Regions from separate parts of the Microbacterium sp. NPDC055455 genome, predicted to be linked through region 1. Evidence: predicted binding sites of a transcription regulator. Region 1 holds the regulator's gene; each other region holds the start of a gene.
The links. The regulator LexA, encoded in region 1, represses DNA repair genes until DNA is damaged. The targets are predictions, from matches to a motif close to TCGAACANNTGTTCGA.
Positions count from the first base shown of each region.

Region 2: the regulator LexA is predicted to act here: its motif matches at 3,862-3,877, upstream of ACWGUG_RS05875 (DUF222 domain-containing protein).
Region 3: the regulator LexA is predicted to act here: its motif matches at 2,610-2,625, upstream of ACWGUG_RS06295 (DUF222 domain-containing protein).
Region 4: the regulator LexA is predicted to act here: its motif matches at 3,534-3,549, upstream of ACWGUG_RS03700 (Rv2578c family radical SAM protein).

Region 1 covers NZ_JBSHLB010000004.1:274,395-282,057, reverse strand. The annotation lists gene hisH (imidazole glycerol phosphate synthase subunit HisH) at 1-501, opposite strand, end outside; gene hisB (imidazoleglycerol-phosphate dehydratase HisB) at 498-1,106, opposite strand; gene ACWGUG_RS13370 (histidinol-phosphate transaminase) at 1,103-2,197, opposite strand; gene ACWGUG_RS13365 (LysM peptidoglycan-binding domain-containing protein) at 2,260-2,628, opposite strand; gene lexA (transcriptional repressor LexA) at 2,887-3,567, shown strand; gene ACWGUG_RS13355 (hypothetical protein) at 3,637-5,169, shown strand; gene metE (5-methyltetrahydropteroyltriglutamate--homocysteine S-methyltransferase) at 5,166-7,496, opposite strand; gene ACWGUG_RS13345 (methylenetetrahydrofolate reductase) at 7,591-7,663, opposite strand, start outside.
Region 2 covers NZ_JBSHLB010000001.1:1,327,444-1,335,106, forward strand. The annotation lists gene ACWGUG_RS05850 (hypothetical protein) at 1-260, shown strand, start outside; gene rplM (50S ribosomal protein L13) at 484-930, shown strand; gene rpsI (30S ribosomal protein S9) at 956-1,432, shown strand; gene glmM (phosphoglucosamine mutase) at 1,449-2,804, shown strand; gene ACWGUG_RS05870 (universal stress protein) at 2,943-3,782, shown strand; gene ACWGUG_RS05875 (DUF222 domain-containing protein) at 3,888-5,165, shown strand; gene ACWGUG_RS05880 (LacI family DNA-binding transcriptional regulator) at 5,370-6,428, shown strand; gene ACWGUG_RS05885 (glycoside hydrolase family 32 protein) at 6,440-7,663, opposite strand, start outside.
Region 3 covers NZ_JBSHLB010000001.1:1,433,224-1,440,886, reverse strand. The annotation lists gene ACWGUG_RS06305 (VWA domain-containing protein) at 1-1,032, opposite strand, end outside; gene ACWGUG_RS06300 (AAA family ATPase) at 1,057-2,448, opposite strand; gene ACWGUG_RS06295 (DUF222 domain-containing protein) at 2,654-4,147, shown strand; gene ACWGUG_RS06290 (signal peptidase I) at 4,221-4,895, opposite strand; gene ACWGUG_RS06285 (hypothetical protein) at 4,920-5,840, opposite strand; gene ACWGUG_RS06280 (hypothetical protein) at 5,837-6,433, opposite strand; gene ACWGUG_RS06275 (alternate-type signal peptide domain-containing protein) at 6,530-7,102, opposite strand; gene ACWGUG_RS06270 (NADPH:quinone reductase) at 7,377-7,663, opposite strand, start outside.
Region 4 covers NZ_JBSHLB010000001.1:823,071-830,733, forward strand. The annotation lists gene ACWGUG_RS03685 (TetR/AcrR family transcriptional regulator) at 1-299, opposite strand, end outside; gene ACWGUG_RS03690 (alpha/beta fold hydrolase) at 370-1,329, shown strand; gene ACWGUG_RS03695 (SGNH/GDSL hydrolase family protein) at 1,439-2,368, shown strand; gene ACWGUG_RS03700 (Rv2578c family radical SAM protein) at 2,383-3,525, opposite strand; gene ACWGUG_RS03705 (M15 family metallopeptidase) at 3,951-4,955, shown strand; gene ACWGUG_RS03710 (acyl-CoA dehydrogenase family protein) at 5,089-6,252, shown strand; gene ACWGUG_RS03715 (energy-coupling factor transporter transmembrane component T) at 6,331-7,182, opposite strand; gene ACWGUG_RS03720 (ABC transporter ATP-binding protein) at 7,179-7,663, opposite strand, start outside.

The DNA.
Region 1 (7,663 bases):
CTGCACATCGAGCAGCCACTTCTGCGCACCGAACGAGTGGACGAAGTAGAACCGCTCCTGCTCGATCCCTCGGAACAGCCGGGAGCCCTCGCCGGGCTTCACGGTGTTCCAGCCCATGTGCGGAAGCACCGGCGCGTCGAGCTCGGTCACAACGCCCGGCCACTGGCCCATGCCCTCGGTGTCGATGCCGCGCTCCACGCCGCGCTCGAAGAAGATCTGCATGCCGACGCAGACGCCGATGACCGGACGCCCGCCCGCGAGGCGGCGCTCGATGAGCTCGTCGCCGCGGCTGGCGCGCAGCGCCTCCGCGACGGCGCGGAATGCCCCGACGCCCGGGACGAAGAGCCCGTCGGCGTCCATCACGAGGCCGCGGTCGGAGGTGAGCCGGGCGTCGGCGCCGGCCGCGACGAGCGCCTTGACCGCCGAGTGCACGTTGCCCGACCCGTAGTCCAGGACGGCGACGAGCGGCCTCTCGCGGTCGGCGGACGCCGCTGCGCTCATAGCGCGCCCTTCGTGCTCGGGACGCCCTCGACGAGGGGGTCCAGCGCCTTGGCCTGCCGGAACGCCCGCGCGAACGCCTTGTACTCGGCCTCCGCGATGTGGTGCGGATCACGGCCGGACAGCACGCGCACGTGCACGGTCAGCGCGGCGTTGTACGAGATCGCCTCGAACGTGTGGCGCACGAGCGAGCCGGTGAAGTGGCCGCCGATGAGGTGGTGCTCGAAACCGGTCGGCTCACCGGTGTGCACGAGGTAGGGGCGGCCGCTGATGTCGACGACCGCCTGCGCGAGCGCCTCGTCGAGCGGGACCAGCGCGTCGCCGTAGCGCGAGATGCCGGACTTGTCGCCCAGCGCCTCGCGGATCGCCTGTCCGAGCACGATCGAGATGTCCTCCACCGTGTGGTGCGCGTCGATGTCGGTGTCGCCGGAGGCGCGGACGGTGAGATCGGTGAGCGAGTGCTTCGCGAACGCGGTCAGCATGTGGTCGAAGAAGGGCACCGTGGTGTCGATGCGGCTGCGGCCGGTGCCGTCGAGATCGAGCTCGAGCTCGACCGTGGACTCGCTCGTGGCCCGCCGCAGCGAGGCGGTGCGGGATGCGGCGCTCATGACGTCGATCCTACCGAGGCCAGTGCGTCCAGGAACGCGGTCGTCTCCTCCTCGGTCCCGGCGGTGACGCGGAGGTGATTCGGGATGCCGACATCGCGGATGAGCACGCCCTCGTCGTACAGCGCGCTCCAGGTCGCGCCCGGATCGGGCACCCCGCCGAACAGCACGAAGTTCGTCCACGACTCGTGCGGCGTGTAGCCGAGGGCCTCGACGGTCGCCGAGATGCGGTCGCGCTGCCCCACGATCTCATCCACCATGCGCAGCATCGTCGGGGCGTGACGCAGGGCCGCCGTGGCCGCCGCCTGCGTCAAGGCGCTGAGGTGGTACGGGAGCCGCACCAGCCGGAGCGCGTCGATCAGCGCCGGGTCGGCCGCGAGATACCCCACGCGGGCACCCGCGAAGGCGAACGCCTTGCTCATCGTGCGCGACACCACGAGCCGCTCGCGACCGGGCAGCAGCGTCAGCGCCGAGCGCTCGTCGTGGGGCGCGAACTCGAAGTACGCCTCGTCCACGATGACGATGCCGTCGGTCGCGTCGTAGACCGCCTCGACGACGTCGAGGCCCAGGGGCGTGCCCGTGGGGTTGTTCGGCGAGCACAGGAAGACGACAGCCGGCGACACGTGGGCGACCTGCGCGGCCGCGTCCGCAGCCTCGATCGAGTAGTCGGAGGACCGCGTCCCGGCGATCCAATCCGCCCCGGTCCCCCGCGTCAGGAGCGGGTACATGGAGTAGGTGGGCCCGAAGCCGAACGCCGTACGGCCGGGTCCGGCGAAGGCCTGGAGGATGTGCTGGAGCACTTCGTTGGACCCGTTCGCGGCCCAGATCTGCTCGCGGGTGAGCCCGTGTCCGAGGTAGTCGGCGAAGCCCTCGCGCAGGGCGGTGAACTCGCGGTCGGGATACCGGTTCACATCGCGCAGGGCGAGGGCGATGGAGTCGAGGATGTCGTCCGCGACCTCCTGCGGAACCGGATGCGTGTTCTCGTTGACGTTCAGGGCGACGGGAAGCGGTGCCTGCGGAGCGCCGTAGGGCGTCTGCCCGCGGAGATCGGCGCGTAAAGGGAGGTCTTCGAGACGTGCACTCACCCCTCCCATGGTAGAGCCGCGCGACACGCTCCCGCCTCGGATGACGTCGGCGGCGCGGGTTCGGCCGGGCCCTACTCCGCCGAGCCGTACTCCGCCGGGATCGCCAGGCTCTGCCCGGCCTGGACGGTGACGCCGTCGAGTGCGTTCAGGCGGACGATGGCGTCGACCACGTCGCGGGGGTCGTGCCCGGGCGCGACGTCCTCCGCGATCGTCCACAGCGAGTCGCCGTGCGACACGGTGACGGTGCTGAACGACCCCGCCGGCGCACCGGCGTCGCGGGTGGCGAGAGCCGCCCCGCCGCCGATGACCGCGGCGCTGAGCGCGATCACCGCGGGCATCGCCGCCAGCGTGGCCAGGACGCGGCGGCCCCGCACCGTGAGTCGCAGACGCGTCGCGCGCGCCGGCGAGGGAACGGACGTCGTGTAAGCGATCGCGGTCATGGTGTCTCCTCGTGATGGGGAGAGATTCGCATTCCCCGCTCGGCCGGGAGCGGGGAGTGCGAACCTCTCTTCCGAAGCTATCTTCGACTTTCGACGGTGTCAAGACTCGGCCCGAGTGCCGAATGATCGAACGCGACACGCGGACGGGTTGTTCCCCGTACCCCCGGTATGCGGATACGGTTTCGATACGAGAACCCCACCACGGGCCTCCGACATTCGAAGAAACAGCGCTCGCGGGCGCAGGACGGGAGCCGGAAGATGAGCGACGCGGCCGGGCGCGACAAGCCCCAGACTCGTCGGCGCAAGAGCCTCAGCGACAAGCAGCTCGCGATCCTCGAGGTGATCCAGCGCTCCATCGCGCGCCACGGCTACCCGCCGAGCATGCGCGAGATCGGCGACGCGGTCGGCCTGAAGTCGCTGTCGAGCGTGACCCACCAGCTCAACCAGCTCGAGCTCAGCGGCTACCTCCGCCGCGACGCCGGCAAGACTCGGGCGATGGAGGTGCTCATCGACCTCCCCGGGTCGGCGACCGAGAGCCCGGCCGACGCCGCGCCCTCGCTGGGCGACGCCGCCCTGGTGCCCCTCGTCGGGCGGATCGCCGCCGGCGTGCCCATCACCGCCGAGCAGCAGGTGGAGGAGATCTTCCCGCTGCCCCGCCAGCTCGTCGGCAAGGGGGACCTCTTCATGCTCAAGGTCTCGGGCGAGTCGATGATCGACGCCGCGATCTGCGACGGGGACTGGGTCGTCGTGCGCGCGCAGGCCACCGCCGACAACGGCGAGATCGTCGCGGCGATGCTCGACGGCGAGGCCACGGTCAAGACCTTCCGGCAGCGCGACGGCCACACATGGCTGCTCCCCCGCAACTCCGCGTTCGAGCCGATCCTGGGCGACGAGGCGACGGTGCTGGGCAAGGTCGTGGCGGTGCTGCGCGCGGTCTGAGCGCCTTTCACTCGAAACGCGTGACGAAGGTCCTGGCGGGGCAGCGGCGCGGCGCGCTATAAGGGGGGGATGACCGACACGACCGGCATCGCCGACGCCGCCGACCTCCGCGCGCGCCTCGAGGCGCTCGAGGCGGAGAACGCCCGACTCCGCGGTGATTCCGCGCAGGGCGCCAGGACGTCGACCGAACCGCCCGGCAGCCGCTGGCGCGCCTTCTTCTCGGCGCTGTGCATCGTCATCGCCACGATCCTGGTGCCGGTGTCGATCGTCGCCGCGTGGGCACGCGTCGAGCTGGTCGACGAGACGCGCTTCGTCGAGACGTTCGCACCGCTGGCCGACGACCCGCAGGTTCAGGCGCTCATCGTGCAGGAGGTCACCGCGGCGATCGACGAGTCGCTGAACCTCGAGACGGTCGTGAACGATCTCTTCGACGGCATCCAGCAGCTCGATCTGCCGCCGCGCGCCCTCGCCGCCCTCGATCTGCTGCGCTCCCCCGCCGCGCAGGGGGTGCAGAACCTCGTCGACACGACCGTCACGCGCCTCGTGCAGTCGGAGGCCTTCGCCGACGTGTGGGAGACGGCTCTGCGAGCCAGTCACCGCTCGCTGCAGGCCGTCGCGGCGGGAGGTACGGCCGGCGGCGCCGTGGTGATCACCGGCGAGGGGGAGATCGGCATCCAGCTGGGCCCGATCATCGCGGAGGTCAAGGACCGCCTCGTCGACCGCGGCATCGGGATCGCCGAGCAGATCCCCGAGATCGACAGGACGATCGTGGTGGCCCAGAGCGACGCCCTCACGGTCGTCGGCACGGTCTACAACCTCGCGGTGGCCGCGGGGTGGTGGACGCCGCTGCTGGCCCTCGTCCTCTTCGTCGCGGGGATCGCCATCGCCCGGCGGCGCTCCACGGCGGTCCTGGGAACAGGCGTCGGCATCGCGGTCGGCGCGGCCGCGCTCGCGATCGCCCTGGGCGCCGGCGGCGCCGTGCTCGCGCTGAGCGGACCGAACCTCGGCGTGCCGGCCGGCGCGCTCGCCTCGATGTACGAGCAGATCACCGGCGCCATGCGCGACACCGCGGTGGTGCTGACGCTCCTCGGCCTGGTGATCGCGGTGATCGCCTGGATGTCGGGGCGCTGGCGCGGCGCTCAGGCGGCCCGCCACGGGGTCGCGTCGATGAACGCCGGGATCCGGACCGCCGCCCTCCGGCGGGGCGTGGACACCGGCCGAGTCGGCTCGTGGCTCTTCGCACAGCGCGTGCTCGTCCGGGTGGTCCTCGGCGTCCTCGCGGTGCTGTGGCTGATGCTCCTGCGGCCGTTGTCGGTCGGAGAGGTCTTCCTGGTCCTGATCGTCTGGCTCCTGGTGTGGTGGGTCACCGAACTGCTGCAGCGCCGGCCGGAGGACGCCGAGGCGGCGGCCGCGGCCGACGTGGTCGCGGTGCCCCCCGCCGACGGCGCGGGGCCGGCGGGCGTCACCGACGGCGACACCCTCGTCCTCGACTCCGAGGCGGACACCCTCGTGATCGACGCGGATGCCGACACCGTGGTGGTGGAGACGCCGGATGCCGCGACCGGAGGGGCCGCGGCATCCGGGACCAAGAAGCGCCGCTAGGCCGGAACGCGCGTCCGCGCCGCCCGCGTCGCCTCGACGAGGTTCCGCAGCGACGTCACCGTCTCGCCGTACCCCCGCGTCTTGAGGCCGCAGTCCGGGTTCACCCACACGCGGCGCAGCGGGAGCTCGGCGACCGCGCGGTCGAGGAGCTCCGAGATCTCGTCGACGGACGGCACGCGCGGCGAGTGGATGTCGTACACGCCCGGCCCGATGCCGGCCGCGAAGCCCGACGACGCGATGTCGCCGATCACCTCGCCGCGGCTGCGGGCGGCCTCGATGGAGGTGACGTCGGCGTCCAGTGCCGCGATCGCATCGATCACGACGTCGAACTCCGAGTAGCACAGGTGCGTGTGCACCTGCGTCGCGGGTGCCGCGCCGGCTGTGGCGAGGCGGAAGGACGCCACCGACCACGCGAGGTACGCCGGCTGGTCGGCCACCGCCAGCGGGAGCAGCTCCCGCAGCGCCGGCTCGTCGACCTGGATCACCCGGATGCCCGCGTCCTCGAGGTCCGCGATCTCGTCGCGCAGCGCGAGGGCGACCTGGTTCGCGGTCTCGGAGAGCGGCTGGTCGTCGCGGACGAACGACCAGGCGAGGATCGTCACCGGCCCGGTCAGCATGCCCTTCATCGGCTTGTCGGTGAGCGACTGGGCGAACGTCGACCACGCCACCGTGATCGGCGCCGGACGCGACACGTCACCCCACAGGATCGACGGCCGGGTCGCGCGCGAGCCGTAGGACTGCACCCAGCCGTTCTCGGTGACGGCGCATCCGTCGAGGTGCTCGGCGAAGTACTGCACCATGTCGTTGCGCTCGGCTTCGCCGTGGACGAGGACGTCCAGCCCGAGATCCTCCTGCAGGGTCACGACGCGCGCGATCTCGTCGCGGAGGAACCGCTCGTACTCCGCGGCGCCCAGCTCGCCGCGGCCGTGCCGCGCACGCGCCCGCCGGATCTCGTCGGTCTGCGGGAACGAGCCGATCGTCGTCGTGGGCAGCAGCGGCAGGGCCAGCTGCGCGTCCTGGGCAGCGACGCGCCGGCCGTACGCGCCGCGGTCGAAGTCGGCATCGACCAGGCCGGCCGTGCGCGCCCGCACGGCACCGTCGCGCACGCCGGGCGAGGATCGCCGGGCGGCGAGGGCGACGGATGCCTCCGTCAGCGCGTCCTCGATCGCCGCGCGTCCCTCCGCCAGACCGGTCGCGAGCGTCACGACCTGCCCCACCTTCTGGTCGGCGAACGCGAGCCACGACGCCAGACGCGGATCGAGCGCGGACTCGTCGTCGACGTCGTGCGGCACGTGCTGCAGAGAGGTCGACGTGGCGGCGGCGACAGAGCCGGCGCCGAGCGCCGCGAGGTCCGACAGACGGCCCCACGCCGCCTCCAGGTCGCCGCGCCACACGTTGCGGCCGTCGATCACGCCGCCCACGAGCGTCTTGCCGGCGAGGCCGTCCACCGCGGCCGGGACGCCGCCGCGCGTGAGGTCGACCGCGATCGCCTCGATCGGCGCCGCGCCCAGCGCCGCCCACGCCGCATCGGACAACTGCGCGTACGGGGCGGCGACGAGGAGCGACGGGCGGCGTGCGGCGGCGCCGAGCACCCCGTATGCCCTGGCAGCGGCATCCGCCAGCTGCGCCGTGGTCGCCGGAAGGCTCTCGCTCACGAGGGCGGGCTCGTCCAGCTGGACCCACTCCGCGCCCGCGGCCCGCAGTCCCTCGAGCAGCTCGACGTATACCGGCAGCAGGTCGTCCAGGCGGCTGAGCGGGTCGAAGCCTGCGGGCGCGGCATCCGTCGGCTTCGAAAGGGCGAGCAGCGTGACGGGACCGACCAGCACCGGCCGGACGGTGAAGCCGTCGGCCCTGGCCTCCGCCACCTGGCGGGCGAAGCGGTCGCACGACATCGCGAACGCGGTCTCGGGGCCGATCTCGGGGACGAGGTAGTGGTAGTTGGTGTCGAACCACTTCGTCATCTCGAGCGGCGCATCGTCGCCCGCGCCGCGGGCGGCCGCGAAATAGGCGTCGAGGCCGATCCGGCCGTCGTCACCGCGCCGCGCGCCGAAGCGCTCGGGCAGCGCGCCGACCGCGACGGCGGCGTCGTGCACCTGGTCGTAGAACGAGAACGACTCCGGGATCGACGAGTCGTCGCGGCCGAGGCCGAGGGCGGCCAGACGCTCGCGCGTCGCGCGGCGCAGCTCGGCCGCGGCGCGCTCGAGCGTCTGGACGTCCGTGGCTCCGGACCAGTGCGCCTCCACGGCGCGCTTCAGCTCGCGGCGGCGGCCGATGCGCGGGTAGCCGAGGATGGTGCCTCTCGGAAACTGCGGGCGAGGGTCGGACATGTGCGTCTCTCTTTCCTTCTGGGTGTGCGGCAGGGGGTTTCCGGGGTCGCCGAAGACACCGTCGGGCTCTCCGACGGAGCGCGGCGCCCGCGTGTCAGTGGACGGGATCGGGCAGCCGTGACGCCGACGGGAGCGCCCCGGCCTCGCCCAGGACCTCGAGGACCGTG
Region 2 (7,663 bases), on a different contig from region 1:
TCGCCACGGCGGCCGCGGTCGGCGCCGCGAGGAGCGCGGGAGCGAGCGGCGACGCCGAGCTGCTCGCCTATGCCGCCGCGGTGACCGCGCTGCGCGAGGATCAGCTGAGGGCGGAGGAGGCATCCCGCCGCTTCTTCTCGGCACCCGTGACGCCTGAGCCCGAGCCGGCGCCTGAGACGCAGGAGCAGCCGCCCGCCGAGGAGCAGCCACCGCCGGAGGAGCAGCCACCCGCGGATCCGGTGGAGCCGATCGTGCCCTGAGCCCCTGCCGCGCCCGGGCGCGCGCTGACGGTTTGGACGAGGCATCCGGATGCCGTAGACTCGATCTTTGGTGTTCGGCTCAGCTGACCCGGCACCGCGAACGTGAGCCCTCCACTGGCGCCCTTCGACAGGCTCAGGAACCGGAAACCGGATCTCCGACTGCCGAAGCACCCCGGAGTGGGATTCACGAACCTCTCCGTTCGATCAAGAAAGCAGCACTACTGTGACGCGCACTTACACCCCCAAGGCTGGCGAAGCCCAGCGCGAGTGGCTGGTCATCGACGCGACTGACGTCGTCCTCGGCCGCCTCGCCTCGCACGCCGCCGCGCTCCTGCGTGGCAAGCACAAGGCCACCTTCGCCCCCCACGTCGACATGGGCGACTTCGTCATCATCGTCAACGCCGAGAAGGTCGCGCTGACGGGCCAGAAGCTCGAGCAGAAGAAGGCCTACCGCCACTCGGGCTACCCGGGCGGCCTCAAGTCCGTCACCTACTCGGAGCTCCTCGAGAAGAACCCGGTCCGCGCCGTCGAGAAGGCCGTCCGCGGCATGCTCCCCAAGAACACCCTCGGCCGCGACCAGCTGTCGAAGCTCAAGGTCTACCGCGGTGCCGAGCACCCGCACGCGGCGCAGAAGCCCACCGCGTACGTTTTCGACCAGGTCGCCCAGTAAGCGCCGCACAGAACAGGACACACTGATGGCGAACATCGAAGAAACCCCCAGCAGCTACTCCACCGAGTCCCAGGTCGACGAGACCGCCGTCGCCGCCGAGCGCCCCGTGCTCTCGGTGTCGGGCGCAGCCGTCGGTCGCCGCAAGCAGGCCATCGCCCGCGTGCGCGTCATCCCGGGCTCCGGCACCATCACCGTCAACGGCCGTGCGTTCGAGGACTACTTCCCGAACAAGCTGCACCAGCAGCTCATCACCGACCCGTTCACGGTGCTCAACCTCACCGACGCGTACGACGTCATCGTCCGCATCTCGGGTGGCGGCCCCTCGGGCCAGGCCGGCGCGCTGCGCCTCGGCATCGCCCGTGCGCTGAACGAGATCGACGTCGAGAACAACCGCCCGACCCTCAAGAAGGCCGGCTTCCTCTCGCGCGACGCCCGCGTCATCGAGCGCAAGAAGGCCGGTCTCAAGAAGGCCCGCAAGGCGCCGCAGTACTCGAAGCGCTGATCGGCTTCCTCTCCGCATGCCGATCTTTGGCACGGATGGGGTGAGGGGGCTGGCCAACGGCCCCCTCACCGCCGATCTCGCACTGACCCTGGCCCAGGCGACCGCTGTCGTCCTGGGCCAGGGTCGTACGGCCGAGGCGCGTCGCGCCGCCGGCAAGCGCCTCACGGCCGTCGTCGCGCGCGACCCGCGCGTGTCTGGCGAGTTCCTCTCGGCTGCGGTCGAGGCAGGGCTCGCGTCCTCGGGCGTCGACGTGTACGACGCCGGTGTGCTCCCCACGCCCGCGACCGCGTTCCTCATCGCCGACATCGATGCCGACTTCGGCGTCATGGTGTCGGCATCCCACAATCCCGCTCCCGACAACGGCATCAAGATCTTCGCCACCGGCGGTGTGAAGCTGCCCGACGTCGTCGAGGAGCGCATCGAGCAGGCGATGCAGGGGCCGAAGCTGCAGCCCACCGGGGCCGGCGTCGGTCGCATCCGCCGCTTCGCCGACGCCGAGGACCGCTACGTCGTGCACCTGCTCGGCTCGCTGCCGAACCGCCTCGAGGGGTTGCACGTCGTGCTCGACTGCGCGCACGGCGCGGCATCCGGCGTCTCTCCCGAGACGTTCCGCGACGCCGGCGCGAAGGTCACCGTCATCGGCGCCGACCCCGACGGCCTCAACATCAACGACGGCGTCGGATCCACCCACCTCGATCTGCTCGCCGAGCACGTCGTCCGCGTCGGAGCCGACGTCGGCATCGCGCACGACGGCGACGCGGACCGCTGCCTCGCCGTGGACGCGGAGGGCCGCATCGTGGACGGCGACCAGATCATGGCGATCCTGGCCGTCGCGATGAAGGAGCGCGGCGCCCTCAAGGACGACACGCTCGTCGCGACCGTCATGAGCAACCTCGGCCTGCACCGCGCCATGGACGCCCACGGCATCCGCCTCGAGACGACCGCAGTCGGCGACCGGTACGTTCTCGAGACGATGAACAAGCACGGCTACTCCCTCGGCGGCGAGCAGTCCGGGCACGTCATCATGAGCGAGTTCGCGACGACCGGCGACGGCCTGCTCACGGGCCTGCACCTCGTGGCCGAGATGGCACGCACGGGCAAGACGCTCGCCGAGCTGGCGTCGGTCATGACGGTGTACCCGCAGGTGCTCGTCAACGTGAAGGGCGTCGACCGGACGCGCGTGGGCGATGAGATCGTGCAGGATGCCGTCGCCCGCGCCACGGCAGAGCTCGGGCTGTCCGGGCGCGTGCTGCTGCGCCCCTCGGGCACGGAGCCGCTCGTGCGCGTCATGGTCGAGGCCGGTTCCGAGGACGACGCACGTCGTCACGCGGACGCCCTGGCCGACGTCGTGCGCGAGCGCCTCGCGCTGTAGCCGCCTCTTCACGGGAAGCCCGGCCGTCCTCGGACGCCCGGGCTTCCCGCATTCGCGGCCGAGGTGTCTGTCACGGCGCATCCGCCTGCATCGGGGCGATCGCCGGCGCTAGCCTGGGGGCATCCGAAGGGAGCCATCGTGGGTGAAGCCATCGTCGTCGGAATCACGGATGCCGCCGTCGCGCGTCGCGCGGTCGATTGGGCCGCGCAGCGCGCGAGGGAGCGCCGGCAGCCGCTCGAGCTCGTCACCGTCGTGGGAGGCGCCGTCGGCGCCGTGGGGGAGGACTCGGTCCTCGCCGCCGCGCTCGAGGAGGCGCGCGAGCGCGTGGAGCACGAGGCGTCGCGCATCGCCGCGGACGGGCTGGTCGTGCGGACGCGCGTCGAGCGCGGCAACCCGGTGGCGAAGCTCGTGGACGCCTCGGCCGACGCGGCGCTGCTCGTGATCGGCAGCGACTACCCGGGCCAGGGATCGCGGGCGGCCCGGGGCGCGCACGGCCTGCGCATCGCGGCGGGAGCCCACTGCCCGGTCGTCGTGGTTCCCGACGCGGACGCCGCCGGACGGTCGGGCGTGGTCGTCGGGGTCGACGGCTCGCCGGTGTCGGAGAAGGCGGTGGCCTTCGCCGCGGACGAGGCCGACCGCCTCGGCGAGCCCCTCATCGCCGTGGCGGTGTGGACGCCCCTCGAGGCGCCGCGCAACATGGGGTCGTATCCGGCGGAGTACCTCGAGAACATGGAGAAGCTCACCGCCGAGGCCCTCGCCCTTTCGCTGGCCGGGCTCGGCTCGCGCTACCCCGACCTCGAGATCGTGCGGAAGGTGGAGCGCGGCTACCCGTCGCAGATCATCAACGGGCTGGCGGGCTCCGCGCGGCTGACGGTGGTCGGCTCGCACGGCCGCGGCGCGCTCGCGCGATTCCTGCTGGGCTCCATCAGCCAGGAGGTGCTCGGCCGCCTGGCGACCGTGACCGCGGTCGTGCGCTGAGTCGCGGGGAGCGGGGCTGCGGTGCGGCTAGAAGTCGCGCGTCCGGGTCTCTCGACCCCGCCCTCGTCAAGCCGCGATGTCGTAGGTATGTTCTAACCTGACGGTATGCTTCTCGACGCGGATGCCTACGAGCCTCCGATACCGGACGCGCTCGACCTCGTGGTCGAGGTGGCGGACATGATGTCGATCTTCGCCGCTCAACGGTTCGTGCGGGTGGAGGCGATGCGCCGAGAGGCTATGGCGGATGCCGTCGCCCGCGGTAATCGCTTCACAGACGTCGTCGAACGCGGGGTCCGGCTGGAGCTCGCTGCTGCGCTGCGCACCACCGAGTACGCCGCGGGTGAGCTGATGCGCATGGCTGAAGCGATCGTTCAGCGGTACCCGTCGGTCCTCCAATCGTTGCGGCGCGCGCGGATGACCGAGCGGCACGCCGAGATCCTGGTCACAGCTGTCGACGAACTCGAACCCGAGCTGCGTGCCGCGCTGCTGCCCGAGGCCGTCGAGCTGGCGGAGTCGATGCCGGTCGGTTCGTTCCGGCGGCTCCTTCGCCGGCGGATCGACGCCTCGCGCGCCGTCTCGATCGCCGAACGTCACGAAGCGGCGGTCGCGTTGCGCAGGGTCGTCGCCGAGCCCGCTGCCGACGCGATGTCTTGGCTGCATCTCTACGTGCCCGCGGTCGAAGCACAGGCGATCTATGCCCGTGCGACCTCCATCGCGAAGGTTATCGTCGCGCACGAGAGTGAGAGTCGCTCGCTCGAGCAGGTGCGCGCCGACGTGATCTGCGACCTGCTGATCGAAGGTGTGACGGATGCGCACCCCGACGAGGCCCGCGGCATCCGCGCAACGGTGGCGATCACCGTTCCTGCGCTCTCGCTGCTCGAGGAGCACGACCGTGCCCGCGAGGCCGCCGGCCTGGCGCCCGCCGTGGTGGAGGGTGTGGGGCCGATCCCTCTCGAACGAGCGCGCGAGCTATGCGGCGGTGTGGAGGGATGGATGCGGATCCTGGTGCACCCCGAGACATCGACGGTCCTGTCGGTTGGTCGCGAACTCTATCGACCGCCGGCTCCGATGCGACGGCTCGTGCAGTGGAGGGCCGAGCGATGCATGGCGCCGGGATGCGGGATGCCGGCCTCGCGGTGCGAGATCGATCACACCGTCGCCTGGGAGTCCGGGGGTGAGACTCGCATAGACAACCTGAACCCGCTCTGCCGCGGGCACCACAAGGTCAAACATCACGGTGGGTGGCGGGTGAGACAGGTGCGCGACAGCGGCGGCGCGCTCGAGTGGATATCGCCGGCCGGTCGACGGTATGTGGTGCCACCGGAAAGACCACTCCATATGCCCGCCTTCCGGCCGTCGGACGCGGTCGGGGCTCCGTTCTAGCCGCGTCCCAGACCGGCGAAACGCATGCAGGTCGGATTCCGTGCCATCGGTACGTACCAGGCCGCGCGCCGTCGGTCGCCTCGCCCCAGGCAACGGGGGGCGTTTGCGCGAGGCGGTGCGTGAGACGGGCGGCGGTCGGGCCCCTCACACAGCCCTGCGCCGCCGCGCGCTCACCGGGAGTGCGGCGCGGCCTAACCTGGAGGAATGGGGAACGGTAGGGCATCCGGGGCCGGACGCGCGCGGGTCAGCGACGTCGCGGCGGCCGCGGGAGTGTCGCCGACGACCGTGTCGCACGCACTCAGCGGCGCTCGCGCGGTGAATGCCGACACCCGCGAGCGCATCCTGGCGGTCGCGCGCGAGCTCGGCTATGTGCCCGACAGGGTGGCGAGCGGGCTGCGGCGACGGCGCACCGGCGTCGTCGGTCTCATCGGCGACGACCTCGCGGCGACGCCCTTCGCCGGCCGCATCATCGAGGGGGCACGACGCGCCGGCCTCGAGCGCGACGTGCTGCTGATGGTGGCCGAGAGCGGAGGCGACGCCGATGCCGAGCGGGATCTGGTCGCACGGTTCCTCGCGCAGCGCGTCGACGGGCTGCTCATCGCCCGCATGTACCACCAGCGCGTCGAGCGGCCCGCCGTGCCCGACGGCTTTCCGGTCGTGCTGGTCGACGCGGCGCCCGAGCCCGGATGGGAGGTCGATGCCGTCGTGCCCGACGAGGCGCAGATCGCGACACTCGCCTGCCGGCGGCTCACCCGCGACGGGCACCGCGACATCGCCTACGTCGGCACGACCGACGAATCCCGCGCCGCCCGCGGGCGGCTCATCGGCATCCGCTCCGCACTGGGCGACGAGGGCATCGCGCTGGGCGACGACCGGCTCGAGCTCTGCGCGTCCGACGCCGCCGGCGGCCGGGAGGCGGGCGGGCGCCTGCTCGACCAGCGGCATCCCCCGAGCGCGATCATCTGCTTCAACGACCAGATCGCCATGGGCGTGATGCAGGCGGCCGCGAGGCGTGGCATCCGTGTTCCCGAAGGGCTCTCCGTCGTCGGCATCGACGATCTGCATCCCGTGGCAGACGCGCTCGATCCGGGCCTCACCACGATCGCGCTGCCGCACGAAGAGATGGGGCGATGGGGGATGGCGCGGCTGCTCGACCGGATCGACGGGACGGTGTCGGCACCGGCTGAGAGCCTGCACCTCCTGCGGGGATGGCTGGTGGAGCGCGCGTCGGTCGTGGCGCCGGCGACGACGCCGCGACGGTAGCGCGCCTCGGCCTATCGAGGCTCCGGCTGCCGGTCGATCGGCGCAACGCGCAGCGGCGTGAGGAAAGCGTCGCTCACCGACACCGAACCGTTCGCCCCCTCGATCCGCAGCCCGCGCTCGCCGGCGGTCCCGAACGTCGCCATCGTCAGAGCAGCCTCCCCGCCGCCGGCGAACACCTCGACGGAAGCGGCATCCACCACGATGTCCAACGAGACCCGCCCGTCTCTGGACGCCACCGGCGCCGTGCGCACCATGCGATAGGCGTCGGGCATCTCGGACGCGGCCGCGTCGGCGTCGCGCGCGACGAATGCGACCTGGTCGCGGAAGTCGTATCCGACCGTCGCGAACGTCCCGTCCCCGCCGAGCACCTTTATGCGCAGCTCGCCGTCCTCCTCGCTCGCCGCCTCCAGCCTCAGCCGGTACGCGCCCGACGCCGGAGTGGCGACGTCGACGCCATGGCGCTCGTCGATGCGCACATCATCGACGGCCGCGGGCTCACCCTCCAGCGCCCGCAGCCCGGGAGCAGGCGACGAACGCAGGGTCGCCCGCTCGCCGTCCGACCGCAGCGTGAGGGAGCGCACGAGCGAATGCGAGCCTCCGTGCCAGTCCTCGGTGGGGAACTGCCCGGCATACGCCCAGTTGTTCATCCAGCCGATCCCATATTGAGTCGCCAGGCGCTCCTCGACGCTCATCCGCGGATCATCCCATGTGACCGACGCGTAATAGTCCGCACCGCGGTCGAGCCACTGATGCCCGGTGCCGTCGGGAGTGAAACGCTCACCGTCCCACTCGCCGATCCAGTAGGCCGTGCCCGTCGTCATACCCTCGGCGGCACCGTTCGCACCGGCGACCAGCACCCAGCGCACGTCATCGGGATCTCCGTCGACCGACATCGGGAACAGATCAGGACACTCGAGCACACCGAGGCCCGACGTCGAGAAGTCGGACGTGTACGTCCAGTCCCGCAGATTCGGCGACGTGTAGAAGCCGATCCGATCATGCTCGGCCAGCGCCATGACCCAGTGCCCGGCCGACTCGTCCCAGAACACCCGGGGGTCGCGCCAGTCGGCGACTCCGGGGTTGTCCATGACGGGATTGCCCTCGTACGACGCGAAGCTGTAGCCGCCGTCGCGGGAGAAGAACAGCGACTGCCGCTGCACCCCGTCGACCTGCTGCGTGACGAGCGCGATGACGGCGCCGGGGCCGAAACCTGCGGTGCCCCTCTCGTCGACGAC
Region 3 (7,663 bases), on a different contig from region 1:
CCGCTCGAGGGCGTCGAGGTCGATGTCGTCCATGCGCGCGCCCGGATACATCTGACCGAGCTGATCGGTCAGCGCATCGAGGTCGGACAGGTCCTGCATGATGCCCGTCGCCTCGCCGAGACCCGTCGGCTGATCACCCGAGAACGATGCCGATCCCGTCCAGCCCTCTCCCGGCCGCAGCGAGCGCAGGTTGTCGTCGAGGCGCGACAGCGACTGCATGAGGTCGGGCGAGCCGAACGCCTGCTCGGCGAGGCTCAGCAGCTCGTCGCGCTGCTCGGGCGTCATCGAGTTGAGCATCCGCTGCGCCGCCGCAGCCCGCTCGGCGAGCGTGTCGAGCAGCTCGTCGAGGTTCTGCGGGTTCTCGGGGAACTGATCCCCGTGCCTGCGCATGAACTCGTCGAAGTCCTCCTGCGTGTCGTCTCCCATCCGGCGCTTCTCGAGCAGGTCGTTCAGATCGTTGAGCATGTCGCGGATCGCCTGCCGATCGGCATCCGTCGCATTCTCCAGCGCGTTCTTCATGCCGGCGAAGCGCTGATCCAGCAGCTCGCGGCCGAGCAGCTCGCGGATGCGGTCGTAGTCGGCCCGCGCGCTCGGGCTCTGCCAGTCGTAGTCGGCGAGGTCGTTGACGGCCGCGGCGGTGCTGGACGGCAGGTTCTCGAGCCGCATCTCGGCGAACGCGCGGGTGGTGTCGTCGAGGTTCACGTCGCGGACCAGGTGCTTGCGCTCCTCGAGCACGGCGCGGTCGAGCAGCTTCTTGACCTCTTCGAGGGTGCCGTCGAGGCGATGCCGCCGCGTGAGCTCGGCCCGGCGCTCGCGCACGCGGCGGGCGAGGTCGTCCAGACCGAGGCGGTCGCGGTCGCCGCGGCGGAGGTACTCGCGCAGCGCGCGGTCGGCGGAGGTTCCCGACATCACGTCCTGCCCGATCGCCTCCAGCGCCGACTGCACCTCGACCGGCGGCGCGAGCGGGTCGCCGCCGGTGTACCGCCCGTAGCGCGCGGTGTGGCCCGGTGTGCGGTGGAAGGAGCGGACCATCAGCGGATGCCTCCTCCAGACGGGTCACCCATAGACCGTCTCACCCCCGGCGCTGTCCTTGCCGATGCGCTTGTCGAGGTAGAGGGACTCCAGGAGCAGCTCGAGCGCACCCGCGCGCTCACCGGGCGTGTGCGCGTCGAGGCGCTCGGCGACCTGATCGTAGAGGTCGGACTCGCCCAGCACCGGCATCGCGGCGAGCACGTCGGCGGCGGTCACCTGCTCGCCGGTCATCACCGTCGCGCCGTCGTGGAGGGCGTCGGCGAGCGCACGGGCGTCGATGCCGCGCAGGTGCGCGCGGGCGGTGTCGGCGACGGCGGTGCGCAGCAGGTGCTCGAGGATGGCGCGCTCGCGTCCCTCCTCCCCCGTCTCGAACTCGATCTTGCCGCCGAGCACGTCGACGGCGGTCTCGAGGTCCACGGGTCGGGCGACGGCGACGTCCTCGTGCTGACGCGTCGCCCGATGCAGGGCCGCCGCGGCGATCGTCTCGGCGCCGGCGATCGCGAAGCGCGCGGATACGCCGGCACGCTGGTCGACGGCATCCGATTCCCGGAGGTTGCGCGTGAACCGCGCCAGCACCTCGAGAAGGTGGGAAGGCACGGCGGCGACGAGGTCGGCCTCCTGCCGGATGACGGCGATCTCCTCGTCGATCGTCTGCGGGTAGTGCGTGCGGATCTCGGCCCCGAAGCGGTCCTGCAGCGGCGTGATGATGCGGCCGCGGTTCGTGTAGTCCTCGGGGTTCGCCGTCGCGACGACGAGCACGTCGAGGTCCAGGCGCAGCACGTAGCCGCGGATCTGGATGTCGCGCTCCTCCATCACGTTGAGGAGGGAGACCTGGATGCGCTCGGCGAGGTCGGGCAGCTCGTTGATGGCGACGATGCCGCCGTTGCTGCGGGGCACGAGTCCGTAGTGGATCGTCTCGGGGTCGCCGAGCGAGCGGCCCTCGGCGACCTTGATCGGGTCGACGTCGCCGATGAGGTCGGCCACCGACGTGTCGGGCGTGGCGAGCTTCTCGGCGTACCGCTGGCTGCGGTGGCGCCACGCGATGGGCAGGTCGTCGCCCAGTTTGCTCGCGCGGCGGACGGATGCGGGGGCGATGGGGTGGAAGGGATGCTCGCCGAGCTCCGACCCCTCGATCACCGGCGACCACTCGTCGAGGAGCCCGACGAGGCTGCGCAGGAGCCGGGTCTTGCCCTGCCCGCGCTCGCCGAGCAGCACGACGTCGTGACCGGCGAGGAGGGCGCGCTCGAGCTGCGGGATGACGGTGTCGTCGAAGCCGTGGATGCCGGGCCACGGGTCCTCGCCGTTCGCCAGGGCGGCGAGGAGGTTCTCACGCAGCTCGATGCGGACCGGCCGGTAGGTGTGACCCGATGCGCGCAGCTGCCCGGCCGTCGTGATCCCCGAAGGCGAAGGTGTCATGCCCGGGAGGCTACGCCTGCTGCGGCGGGGCGAGGGCCGGACCGGGGGAAATTCTCGGGGACGGGGTCGGGGACGGGGTTTGGATGGGTGGGGCCGCCCATGATTCGGTGCGACCGCCCCCACCTGCGGACGGTGGGCTTGCGCGTGAATCCATAGGCTAGTCGTATATATCTTCGAGTGTCTGAGGCTCATGCCACAATGAACTATGGACATCTTCTCCGACCTGCAGGACGCGATCAGCGCCCTGCAGGACGCCCTCGGAGACGGCGATGCCGCGCGGATTCCGGCGACCGTGCACGGACTCGACGACGACGAACTCCTGCGGGTGATCCGGAGCGCGACGACGCTCGTGCGCGCCGGAGAGTCCGTCCGTATCGCGGCGTCGGGCGTCGTCGCGGCGCGCTCGACCAGGGATGCCGGTCACAGCGGCCTCGCACAGAAGAACGGGCACCGGTCCGCCGTGTCGCTCATCCAAGACCTGACTGGCAGCACCCGCGCCGACGCGACGAAGCAGGTGCGCATCGGGGAGGCGCTGGCCACCTCACTCGTGCCGGCGGGTTCGGACGCGGGCTCGGGCGACGACGAATCGGGGATGACCTGTGGGACGCCGGCTGCGCCGCCCTGGCACGCCGCGCTGGGCGAGGCTCTGCTGGTGGGCACGCTGACGTCCGCGCAGCACGACGCCATCTTCCGCGGTCTCGGCGATCCGCCCGCGGGCGTCGACGACGAACACGCCGACGATACGGCGGCGCGCGACGCGTGGGCGCTCGCGGCACAGCAGCTGGTCGATGAAGCGCAGGTGCGCACCGTCGAAGAACTCGGGACTGCTGCTCGCGCAGTCCGCGACCTGCTCGACCCCGAGGGCGCGCAGCGCCGCTTCGACGAGCGGTTCGACGCGCGCTCCTTCCGCACCTGGACCGACCGCGACGGCGTGCGCCGCGGCAGCTTCACGTTCGACGACGTCGGCGCCGTCGGCATCGACACCATCATCGCCACCGCGCTGCGCCCGCGTCGCGGCGGACCGCGCTTCGTCGATCCCGACGAGGCGGCGCGGGCTCAGGAGCTCTCCGACGATCCGCGCACGAACGATCAGATCGCCTACGACCTGATCATGGACATCATCCGGGCCGGCGCGCTCGCCGACGCCTCGACGGTGTTCGGCACGCGACAGGCCGGCATCCGCATCGTCGCCACCCAGGATGCCCACGACGGCGCCATGACCGGACGGCCGGCGGTCGCCCTCGTCGAAGACACCGGTTCGACGCTGCCAGGCTGGGTCATCGCGGCTCGAACCTGCGACACCGCGACGGTCACCGTCACCCTCGACCCGTCCGGCAATCCGCTCCACCTCGGCCGCGAAGCACGACTGTTCAGCCCGGCACAGCGCGTCGCGTTGGCGGTCCGTGATGGCGGATGCCGCATCCCCGACTGCGACCGACCCGCCTCGTACTGCGAGGCGCACCACATCGACCCGTACGCGCACGGCGGCCGCACCGACGTCGATCGGGGCATCCTGCTCTGCGCGTTCCACCACATGAACCTGCATCATCATCGGTGGCGCATCACACGCGACGGCACGGAGGAGTTCGTCCTCCATCGCCCCGGTCTGCCGCCCGTCCCGCTGCCCATGCGGGTCGCTCGACGCTACGACTTCGGCGACCTCGCTCCTCCAGGTCGAAGACTCCACCCCGCCGGGTAGCGCCGTGCCGGCGCCGAGTGCGCCGCGCGGTTCGCATCGCGACGGGAGTTGCCGCGACGCAGCGGGTCGCCCTCTATCCTTCGGAGACGAGAGCCTCGTCCGTCGCGGGGCCGCGGGTCGCGGCATCCGTCGTCCCCTTCTTCCGTCGATCACGCGCGGCCGCGACGATCGAGATCGCGGCGTAGAGGAAGAGCCCGCCGGCGACGACCGCGAGCACGATGGTGCGGTTCGAGCCGTTGAGGACGTTGTTCACCCAGCCCAGCAGCGGCAGGCTGTACCAGAGCGTGCCGCGGACCTGCACGGACCTCACCGGCTCCGGATCGACCGCGTCATTGTTGTCGCCCTTCGTGATGAAGGTCAGCTCGCCATCCGCATACGTCTTCGAGACCACGCGATGACTCACGACAGCCGCCTCGCCCGACCGGATCTGATACGTGATCACATCGCCCACGCGGATGTCGTCCACCGGCGTCGGCCGGATGACGACGAGCGTCCCCGGCGGCAGCCCCGGCTCCATCGACTGCGTCAGCACCGTCATCGCGCTGCCCCCGACCACGACCGGCAGACCGACCACCGCGACGGCCACGCCGAGCAGCAGCACGAGGATCGACGCACTCAGCGACACGGCGAGGTAGTGCAGCAGGCTCTGGCCCTCGTCGCGCCGACGAGACGCGGCGCGGCCGGCGGGCGCCGCGTCAGCGAGCGTCGAACCGGACGCGATGTGCGGCGGAGCTTCGGTGGTCATCATCATGGGAATCGATCTCGCAGGGGTTCAGGCGCAGTGGTAACGGGGGCCGGACTGAGCCGACTCCGACGGGTTCGTGGTGCGGGTGACCTCGACCGGCGCGCTCGCGGACGCCGTCGTCCCCGAGGCCGAGGTCTCGGTCGCCTCGACGGCGAGGGAGTACGTGCCGTTCTGGGCGATCGCGGTGCCGCTCAACACAGCCGAGACCGTCGCATCGGCGCTCGTCACCGTCGCAACGGTGGCTCCGGACGCGACGTCGTACAGCCGGTACGAGATGGCGGCGGTGTCGGTGCGGTGAGCGGGGGCGCTCCACGTCAGGCGGATGTCGCGTCCACCTTCTCGCAGACACGTCGGTGTGCCGGCGGCGGCCAGCCGGTAGGCGGTCTGCGTGATGGTGGCGGCGGTCGCCGACGTCGTCCAGTGCGCGCCGACCGCGCCGGTGACGCTCAAGGTCGCGGTCGCGCTCTGCCCCTGCAGCTCCGCGTTCGTGGCGCCCTCGATCTGCGTCGAGACGCAGACCCTGACGCTCGCACCGGCGGCGAGTGTGCGTGCCGCCGCGGGCAGCGCGGGAGCAGTGTCGGCGAACGTCGTCACGACCGCGCCGACGGGAGCCGTCGCACCGCACGTGCCGGTCCACAGCCGCAGGGTGGTCTTCTGGGCGAGCGTCGTGCTGCCGGTCACCCGGTTGGCGAGGGCATACGACAGCGGCGCACCGCCGGCGTTCGTGATCGTGAGCTCGCCGACGACCGCCGTCGAACGACTGCCGGCGTAGCGGTACGTCGTGGTCAGCGCACCCGTCTGCGCCAGCGTGGTGGCGACGGTCGCGGACGAGGTGGACGCCGACACCGACGCGCTCGCGACCCATGCGGCGGTCGCCGCACCCGCGCCGCCGAGCACCGCGAGGGTGACGAGCGCGGCGATCGGTCCGATGTGGCGACGGCGGATCATCGGTGCACCTGCGTTCCGGAGACGGTGAGCGAAAGGACGGATGCCGCTGCCCCGGCCGCGTCCGCCGGTGCATCGTGCGGCAGGCCGACGCCGATGCACACGATGTGCGAGGCGCCGGGGGCGAGGGTGAGCTGCAGGTCGGAACCGGTGGCGGCGCCGACTCGGGTGGTCATCGTCGCCGGCACGCGACCGGCGGTGCAGTCCGCGGCCGACGCGACCGTGCCGCCGGTGACGGCGACCGCCGCCGTGAAGGCGGTGGCGCCGGCCGAGCTCGTCACCGGGTCGATCGCGAGGGCGAGCGCCGTGGTGCCGGTGTTGCGCACGGTGGTCGGTGCCCAGACGGTGCGGCCCGGGTAGAGATCGGTGGCCGAGAGCTCGAGGGGCGTGGCGGTGAGGCCCGCCGATCCGGCACGGAGCGTGACGGCGGATGCCGCCGGCGCCGCCGCCGTCCAGATCGCGAACGTTCCCCCGCCGGCCAGGACGCCGAGGACGATCGCACCGGCGGCGCCCAGCGCACCCAGCAGCAGTCGCCGGGGCGCGGCAGCGCGACGGGTGTCGCGCTGTGCGGCGTGGCGGCGGGTGCGGCGGGTCATGGCGGGGTCCCTCGGTCGGTGTCGCAGCGGGAGAAGGGGGCGGAGCGGGCGGCGTCCGCCGGAGGGCCCGCCTCTTCGGAGGCGGGCCCTCTCGGATTACTCGACGTCCTGCGTGAGGCTGACGGTCAGCGCGTCGAGGGTGACGGCGCCGTTCATCGCGTCGTTGTTGCCGCCGACGACCTCGCCGTACGGGAAGGCGATGGTGACCGTGACGGTGACGTCCTCGCTGACGACGCCGGCGCCCGGGGTGACGGTGAACGTCGGGCCGGTGCCGCTGATGCCGGTGCCGGAGGCGGTGAGCTCGGCGGAGTCGGTGAGGTAGCCCGCCAGCGCCACATCAGCGGGGTTCCCCGCGTCGGCGGGTGCGATCGACGAATCGGTCAGGGCGAGCGTCGCGCTCAGGCTGTCGCCCTCGGCACCGACCTTCATCGTCTTCGTGTAGGTGAGCACGTCGCCGGGAGCGACGGCGTAGTCGGCGATGGTGATCGGCGAGCCGTTGGCGGTCCAGGTTCCCTCGGCCTGCGCGGCATCGACGACCAGGTTGCCCGACACGATCGACGCACCCGGCGCCGACGCCGACGAGTTCCAGGTGGCGAACGTGCCCGCGCCGCCCAGCAGCAGGATGACGCCGGCGGTGGTGGCGATGGAGGCCTTGACGATCTTCTTCATGGGAATGTCCTTTCGCGGGAAGCCCGCTCTTCATCTGCGGAGTCAGAGGTGCCGGGACCTGCGCGGCCGGTCTCCCGATCGCTCCTCGAGCACGATGAAAGTCTTCAGCCCGCGCCGCAACGTCCCGCCGAGCGACCGCCAGCGCTCCCGCAAGGCATCCGCAAGATCTGCGTGAGTGTGGGAGCGATCCCATCCGAACCGCAAGATCAGCGCAAGAACACCCGGAATGGACTTTTCGCGCGGATTCGGTGTGCTAGTCGCCGCCGCTGAGCGGTCAGCGGTTGTCGCCGGAGACGTCGATCAGCACCTTGCCCACCGCGCCCTGCTCGACGGCGTCATGGGCGGCCGCCGTCTCCTCGAGCGCGAACCACGTGAGCGGGAGCCCCGCTGCCTCACCCACCGGAAGCGCACCGTCGCGCAGCGCAGCGGTGATGTCCTCCGCGGCGGCCTGGAGCGCGGCATCCCCCACGGTGTAGAGCAGCAGACCCTGGAGCCGCACGTTCTTCGCGAACGTGGGCCGCGCCGGGATCGTGGCGGCCGCGCCGCCGTTGTCGGCGTAGT
Region 4 (7,663 bases), on a different contig from region 1:
CAGTCGGTGAGGAGCGCGCAGACGCGGACGAGCCCGCGCGGTGTCCTGGCACGGGCGGGCGCCACCACCCGATCGATGAAGACCTCTCGCGCCGCCGCGACGACGGCCAGCTGCAGCTGCTCCTTCGACCCGAAGAGCGTGGCGATGCCGCTCTTGCTGTGCCCCGAGGCATCCGCCAGCCGGCCGATCGTGAGGCCGTCGAGGCCCTCGACCGTCGCCGTGTCGACCGCGTGTGACAGCACGGCACGCCGCGACTCGTCGCCGCGCAGGCGGCGGCGGTCGACGGGGGGTTGTGCCATGCGTCGAGGTTACCGTACGATCGTTCGTATTCATAAGTACGACCGTTCGTATTCTTCGGATCGGAGCATCATGGATATCGCAGCCGCCGTCGCCGGCACGTCCGTCCGCGCCGCAGGCGCCCTCTCGCCCCGGTGGGGCGCCGCCGTCGCGATGCCGCTCTTCGGCCGCGTCGCCAGACCGCGGCCCGTTCACCCCGACCACGAGCCGACGATGTCCCGCGCCCGACGCGGTCGTGTCACGGTCGCGGGCGTAGATCGGCGCGGTGCCGAGGTCGAGACGTACGAGTGGGGCGGCGGAAACCGGGTCGTGCTGCTCGCGCACGGCTGGGATGCGCGCGCCAGCCAGTTCGCGCCGCTCATCCGCGAGCTCGTCGCCGAGGATTACCGTGTCGTCGCGTTCGACGCGCCTGCCCACGGGAACTCGGCCGGGCGGCGCACATACCTCGTGGACTGGCTCCACGTCTTCGCGGCCCTCCAGGAGCGCCACGGCAGGTTCGAGGCGATGATCGGGCACTCGTTCGGCGGCCTCGCCACGCTGATCGGCGCCGCGGGAGGCATCCGGACGTCGCGGGCGGTCACCATCGCCGCGCCGGCGGACGCCGCTGCCCTGCTCACGCAGTTCCAGGCGGGCCTCGGCTACTCCGATGCCGTGTCGCTCCGGATGAAGGAGCTGTTCGCGAGCCGCTACTTCCCGGGTGAGCCCGACCCGTTCGCGTGGCTGTCGAGCGTGCAGCGGCCCGTGCCGGCAACGGTGCCGCTGCTGATCGCCCACGACCGTGAAGACCGCCTCGTGCCCTTCGCGGAGGCGCAGCGCATCGCCGCGGCGCATCCCGGTGCCCGTCTTCTGGAGACGCGCGGACTCGGGCACAACCGGCTCCTCGCGGCAGACGTCGTGCTCGACGCGGTGCTGGCGCACCTCGCCGCACCGGCCGTCGCCGCGGCGCCATCGGCGCCGACGATCGCCCAGGGACGACCTGAGCCGGCACCGCTCCCCACCGGCGCGGCACGCTCCGTCCCGGTGGGAGTCTGAGCCCCGTCGCAGCGGGGCCCTTCCGCCCCGATGGCCGCTGTGGTATTGCTGTGACCATCGACGAAGGCGTCGAGTCGACTGGGGGGTCGAGAGCACTGGGGGTATTCCGATGGACGTCTCGATCACACGCGTGCGGACGCACGAGGATTCGCGGCGCCGGCTGCGCGCCGTCATGGCGGTGGTCGCCGCGCTGGCGGTGGCATGCCTGCTCGCGGTCGCGGCCCCCGCTGAGGCGGGCTGGGCCGCGCCGGTCGCGGCCGCGAAGCCCGACAAGCCCGGCGGCGGGGGCGGCGGCGGCGGAGGCGGCGGAGGCGGCGGAGGCGGCGGCGGTACCGCCGAGCCCGCGTACGCGGCGGTGGGCGACTCTTTCGCCGCCGGCGTGGGCGCCGACAGCTATCTCGACAGTTCCTGCTACCGCAGCTCGAAGAGCTACCCGAAGCTGCTCGACGCCGATCCCGACAAGCGGCTCGTCGCCTTCCTCGCCTGCTCGGGCGCCAACACGTCCGCGGTGCTGACGCAGGTCGCCGGCATCCCCGCCGACGCGAGCATCGTCACGGTGACCGTCGGCGGCAACGACGTCGGGTTCGCCGACGTCATGCAGAACTGCTTCGTCCTGGTCACCTCGACCTGCTCCTCGAAGATCGCCGCGGGGTCCGCGATCGCGACCTCGGACGCCTTCAAGGCCAGCATCGGGAACGTGATCGGGGCGATCCGCACCAAGGCCGCGACTGCGCGCATCGTGGTGACCGGGTACCCGCTGCTGTTCTGGGAGAACTCCTCGGGAGTCAACCCCAAGTACACGTGGGCGGACGAGGTGAACGACCAGACCGTCGTCCTGAACGACGTCATCGAGCAGGTGACCGTCGCCAACGGCGCCCGCTTCGTCGACGTCGAGGACGACTTCGCCGGACACGGCATCGGCAGCACCGCCCCGTGGATCAACGACTTCCGGTGGCTCAGCAGCAGGAACGCCTTCCACCCCAACAGCGCGGGGTACGTCGCGTACGCCGCGGCCGTGCGCGTGACGCTGGCCGGCTGAGGGCGGGCTCGCCGTCAGAAGAGCCGGCCGGATGCATCGACGCCGGCCGTCGCGCTCCTCGCCGTCGCCTTCCTCGGCATCGCGTTCCTCGCGCTCGCGGCGGCGGCACGCCCGCGTGAGGTCGTGACGATCGGAGCGGCGCGTGCGTCGGCGCGGTCGGCGAGTCCTGCCACCGGCGCCCCGCGCCCGTGCTCCTCCTCGGCGCGCCCGTCGAGCCGGTGCGCGCGCAGGAGCGGTCGCACGCGCTGCGCCAGCCATGCACGGTACGCCTTCGGCGCATTCGCGGTCACGCCGGGGTACATCCCTCGATACGACGGCACGAGTTCCGGATGCCGCTGCTCGAGCCACTGCATGAACCACTGCTTCGCGCCCGGCCGGAGGTGCAGTGCGCCGTAGACCACCCGGATCGCGCCGGCCTCTTTGATGCGGGACAGCGCGTGGTCGATCGCTGCTGTCGAGTCGGTCAGGTGCGGGATGATCGGCATCAGGAACACCGTGACGCGGAAGCCCGCGTCGGCGGCCGCGCGGACCGTCTGCAGCCGGGCGGAGGCGCTCGGCGTGCCCGGCTCGATCAGGTGCTGCAGCTCGTCGTCGAACACCGCGATCGACATGGCCAGCGTGACGGGCACGTGGGCCGCGGCATCCGTCAGCATCGGCAGATCGCGCCGCAGCAGCGTGCCCTTCGTGAGGATCGAGAACGGCGTGCCCGACTCGGCGAGCGCCGACACGATGCCCGGCATGAGCTGGTAGCGGCCCTCGGCGCGCTGGTAGGGGTCGGTGTTGGTGCCGAGCATCACCGGCTGACGCTGCCAGCTGCCCCGCTGCAGTTCCTTCTCGAGCACGTCGGCGACGTTGATCTTCACGACGACCTGCGTGTCGAAGTCCCGCCCGGCGTCGAGGTCGAGGTACTCGTGCGTGCCGCGGGCGAAGCAGTAAACGCACGAGTGACTGCAGCCGCGGTACGGGTTCACGGTCCAGTCGAACGGCATCGCAGACGCCATCGGCACATGGTTGAGCGCCGACTTGCAGAGCACCTCGTGGAAGGTCACGCCGGCGAACTCGGGCGTGGTGACCGAGCGCACGAGGCCGTTGAGCTGCTCGAGGCCGGGCAGGGCCGCGGCATCCGCCACACCCAGCTCCTGACCCTGCCAACGCATTCACCCATGAGAACAAAAATTCGAAAGCGCGTCAAGACACCGAGGCGGCGTGTCGAACATCGCGGGAAAGCGTGCGCCGATGCTCCGTCCAGGTCAGAATGGCAGGCGTGACGGAGCCTGGCCGGCTCGCCACCCCCCGAGCCGTCCCCGAGACTCGTCGCGCTGCCCGAGCGATGCGCGATGAGGCGGCGCGGCGCGCCCGGGAGGAGTCCGCCGCGGTCGCACCGGACGCCGCGTCCGCCGCACCTGCACCCGCTGCCGCGGCCTACACGGCCTCCCCCGCGTCCGCGCCTCACACCGCATCCCCCGCGTCCGCGCCTCGCACCACCTCCCATGCGGCGGCCGCGCCCGACACGGCAGCGACGCATCCGGTTCCCTCGCTGAGAGCGCGACCGGGCGGGCGCGTCGCGCGCCATAGCCGCCCGGTGACGAGTGAGCGGCGGGCCGCCCGCGGCGCCGAGATCCTCGCCGTCGGCGAGGACGCGCAGCCGGTCCGGCACGCGCGTCCCCGGCGGCTCACGGGCCGCGTCGCCGCGGTGGCGGCCCTCGCCGCAGGTGCGGCACTGCTGCTCGGCTCGGCGGCGATGACGGCGGCGATGCTGCCGCCCGCCCCGCCGGCAGAGGTCGAGGCTGCGCTCACCACCACGCTGGAGGCGCGCGAGATCGAGCAGCTCCCCGTGCCCGCCGTGGAGCAGTCGCCGCTGGCCGCAGACCTCTGCGCTCTCCCCGAGTTCCTCACCGCGCTCCGCTCGGGCGCCGACGAGCAGGCGATCGTCGCCGCGGGTGGCGGCGAGGCGTTCCGCTCGGCAGTGGTCGACGGGCGTGCGCCGTGCGTGGACCTCGGCGACTCGTCGCGCATCTGGGCCGTCGTCGACAAGCTGCGCCCCGCGTCTCCGATCGACTATCGCCCCGGCGGCCTGGTGCTGCCCGACAGCGTGCGCAACATCGAGGGAGGCGCCCTGCGCACGGAGGCGGCATCCGCTCTCACCTCGCTCGTCAATGCGGCGCGCACGGCTGGCGTCGGCGAGATCGCCCTGGAGAGCGGGTTCCGCTCATACCAGACGCAGCAGCAGACCTACGGGCGGCATTTCGCAGAGCGTGGCGACCGTGCCGATCAGGTCAGTGCGCGGCCCGGGTACAGCGAGCACCAGCTGGGCCTCGGGGCCGACGTCGTCGCGTGCGCCGGTGCCTGCGGCACACTCGACGACCTCGCCGCGACGCCGCAGGGGCAGTGGGTCGCTGCGCACGCGTGGGAGCACGGGTGGATCGTGCGCTACGTCGAGGGCGCGACCGAGGTGACCGGGTACCTGCCGGAGCCCTGGCACCTGCGCTACATCGGGCCCGAACTCGCCAAGGCGTACCACGACGGCGGGTGGACGTCGCTGGAGGCCTTCTTCGCCCTCGCCCCCGCGCCGGACTACGCGCAGTGAGCGGGCGCGGCATCCGTGGTGAAGGAACTCGATTCCACATCTGGTGAGACTGGATGTCGCGGGCGCGGCGTAGGATCGGGGTACCGGGGCCGCGACGGGACGCCGGCTCGACGAAGAGAGAGGTTCGCCTGCCATGGAGCGGGATATCTACGACGAGGACCACGACGCCTTCCGCGACGTCGTCAAGGAGTTCATCAAGCGCTACGCCTCGGACGAGAAGCGCCGGCAGTGGGACCGCGACGGCGAGATCGACCGCGCCACCATGCTGGCGGCGGGCGAGGCCGGGATCATCGGCCTGTCGGTGCCCGAGGAGTTCGGCGGCGCCGGCATGCTGCAGGACTACCGCTTCCGCTCGATCGTGCTCGAAGAGACGATCGGCGCGGGCCTCGGCTCGCTGGCCGGCGCCCTCGGCATCCAGGACGACCTGGCCGTGCCCTACATCGTGCACATGGGCACGCAGGAGCAGAAGGAGAAGTGGCTGCCGGGCATGGCGACCGGCGAGATCCTCGGCGCCCTCGCGATGACCGAGCCCGGCGCCGGCTCGGACCTCCGCGGCATCAAGACCACCGCCAAGCGCGTCGAGGGCGGCTACATCGTCAACGGTGCGAAGACCTTCATCTCGTCGGGCAAGACCGCCGACATGGTGGTCACCTTCGTCAAGACGGGTGAGGGCAACCGGCCGGATGCCTTCAGCCTGCTGATCCTCGAGGACGGCATGACGGGCTTCGACCACGGCAAGAAGCTCGAGAAGATGGGCTTCCACGGCTGGGACACCGCCGAGCTGTCGTTCACCGACGTCTTCGTTCCCGAAGAGAACCTCATCGGTGGCAAGGAGGGCCTCGGCTTCATCCAGCTCATGATGAACCTGCCGCTCGAGCGCCTGTCGATCGGCGTCGCGGCGGCGGCAGCGGGCGAGGCCGCGTTCGTGTGGACCCGCGACTACGTGCTCAGCCGTGAGGCGTTCGGCGAGCGCATCGCCGACTTCCAGAACACCCGCTTCAAGCTCGCCGACATGGCCACCACCGTCGACGTCATGTGGGCCTACGTCGACCGCGCGATGATGCTCTACCGGGATGAGAAGCTCACCGCCGAGGAGGCCGCGAAGGTCAAGTTCTGGACGACCGACCGCGAGGCCGAGCTCCTCGATGTCGGCGTGCAGCTGCACGGCGGCTACGGCTACATCACCGAGTACCCGATCGCCCGCGCCTATCTCGATGCCCGCGTGCACCGCATCTACGGCGGCACGAACGAGATCATGCGCGACATCGTCTCGCGCCAGATCGTCGGCAGGCGCTGACGGATGCCACGACCCGGCCCTCTGCGGAGGCGCCGGGTCTCCGGCATCCGTCGCTCCCGGGCCGAGGCCCGCACGAGGTCAGGCCAGACCCCACGGGAAGGTGGCGGCGAGCAGAGCCGCGGAGACCGCCCAGAAGGCCAGCGTGAAGACGGTGTCGCGCGCCCGCCACGGCACGGTGTACCGCTCGGTGCGGTCGGGATGCGCCCCGAAGGCGCGCGCATCCATCGCGAGCGCGACCCTCTCGGCGTGGCGGATCGCTCCGGCCAGAAGCGGCACGATGTAGCCGAACCACCGCGCGACCGCGACGAACGGCCCCCGTCCGCCGTGCGCACCGCGCACGCGATGCGCCTGACGGATCACGTCGAGCTCGTACCCGAAACGGGGCAGGAACCGGAACGCCGCGAGCGCGGTGTAGCCGATCCGGTAGGGCACCCGCAGCTGCTGCACCGTGGCGCGCACGAGGTCGGGACCCGTCGTCGACAGGCCGGTGATCAGGGTGAGCGCGAGGATGGCCGACAGCCGGAGCCCGGTGGCGAAGCCGACGGCGAGGGCTCCGCCGTACATCGTCCAGCCGCCCACCTGCCACACCACCCAGGACTGGTCGACGCGCGACGCGTCCGTCCACAGCGCGAATCCGAAACCGATGATCAGGGCACCGAGCGGCAGCACGAGGAACAGGATCGCCGCCAGGCGCCGCGTGAACGAGACGCCCACCAGCAGAACGGCGTACGCGAGCGCGAGGAAGGCCGCAGGGGTCGCGGCGTCCCGCACGAAGACCAGCAGCGCGGCGGCGGGCAGTGGTGCAGCGAGCTTGGCGAGCGGGTTGAGGCCGTAGAGGAAGCGGACAGCGGATGCCTCGACCCGCCGCGCGTACGGATCGACCGCGCTGCGCGACGCCGTCGCCACGGTCAGGGGCCCGGTGTCGGTCACAGCGCACCTCCCGCGGCGTGCGGGGCGGGTGCCGCGTGCGGGCCGAGCTCCTGACCATTCGCGGCGGAGTGGTCGGGATCGGCGACCTTGCGCGACCTCGACGCGTCGTTCGGAAGCTCGGCCGACGCGGCGCCGTTCGGGAGCTGGGCGGGCGCCCCGTCGGGCTCGGAGCGCGGGAGGGCCGCCCGGCTGCCGGGGAGATCGGCCAGACGTGCGATGCGGGCGAGCTCGGGGTGGCGCACGACGTTCCGCAGCGCACGCCGCAGCGGCGGCGGGCGCAGGCCGGCGCCGGTGATGAGGGCGTCGTCGGCGAACACCTCGGCGGTCGGGCCCTCGGCGAGCACGCGGCCGCCGGTCATCACGACGGTGCGGTCGGCGTAGTCGGTGACCAGCTGCATGTCGTGGGTCACCACCAGGATCGTGGTGCCCTCGGCGTTCAGCTCCGACAGCAGCGACAGCAGCTCCTCCGCCCGTGCACGGT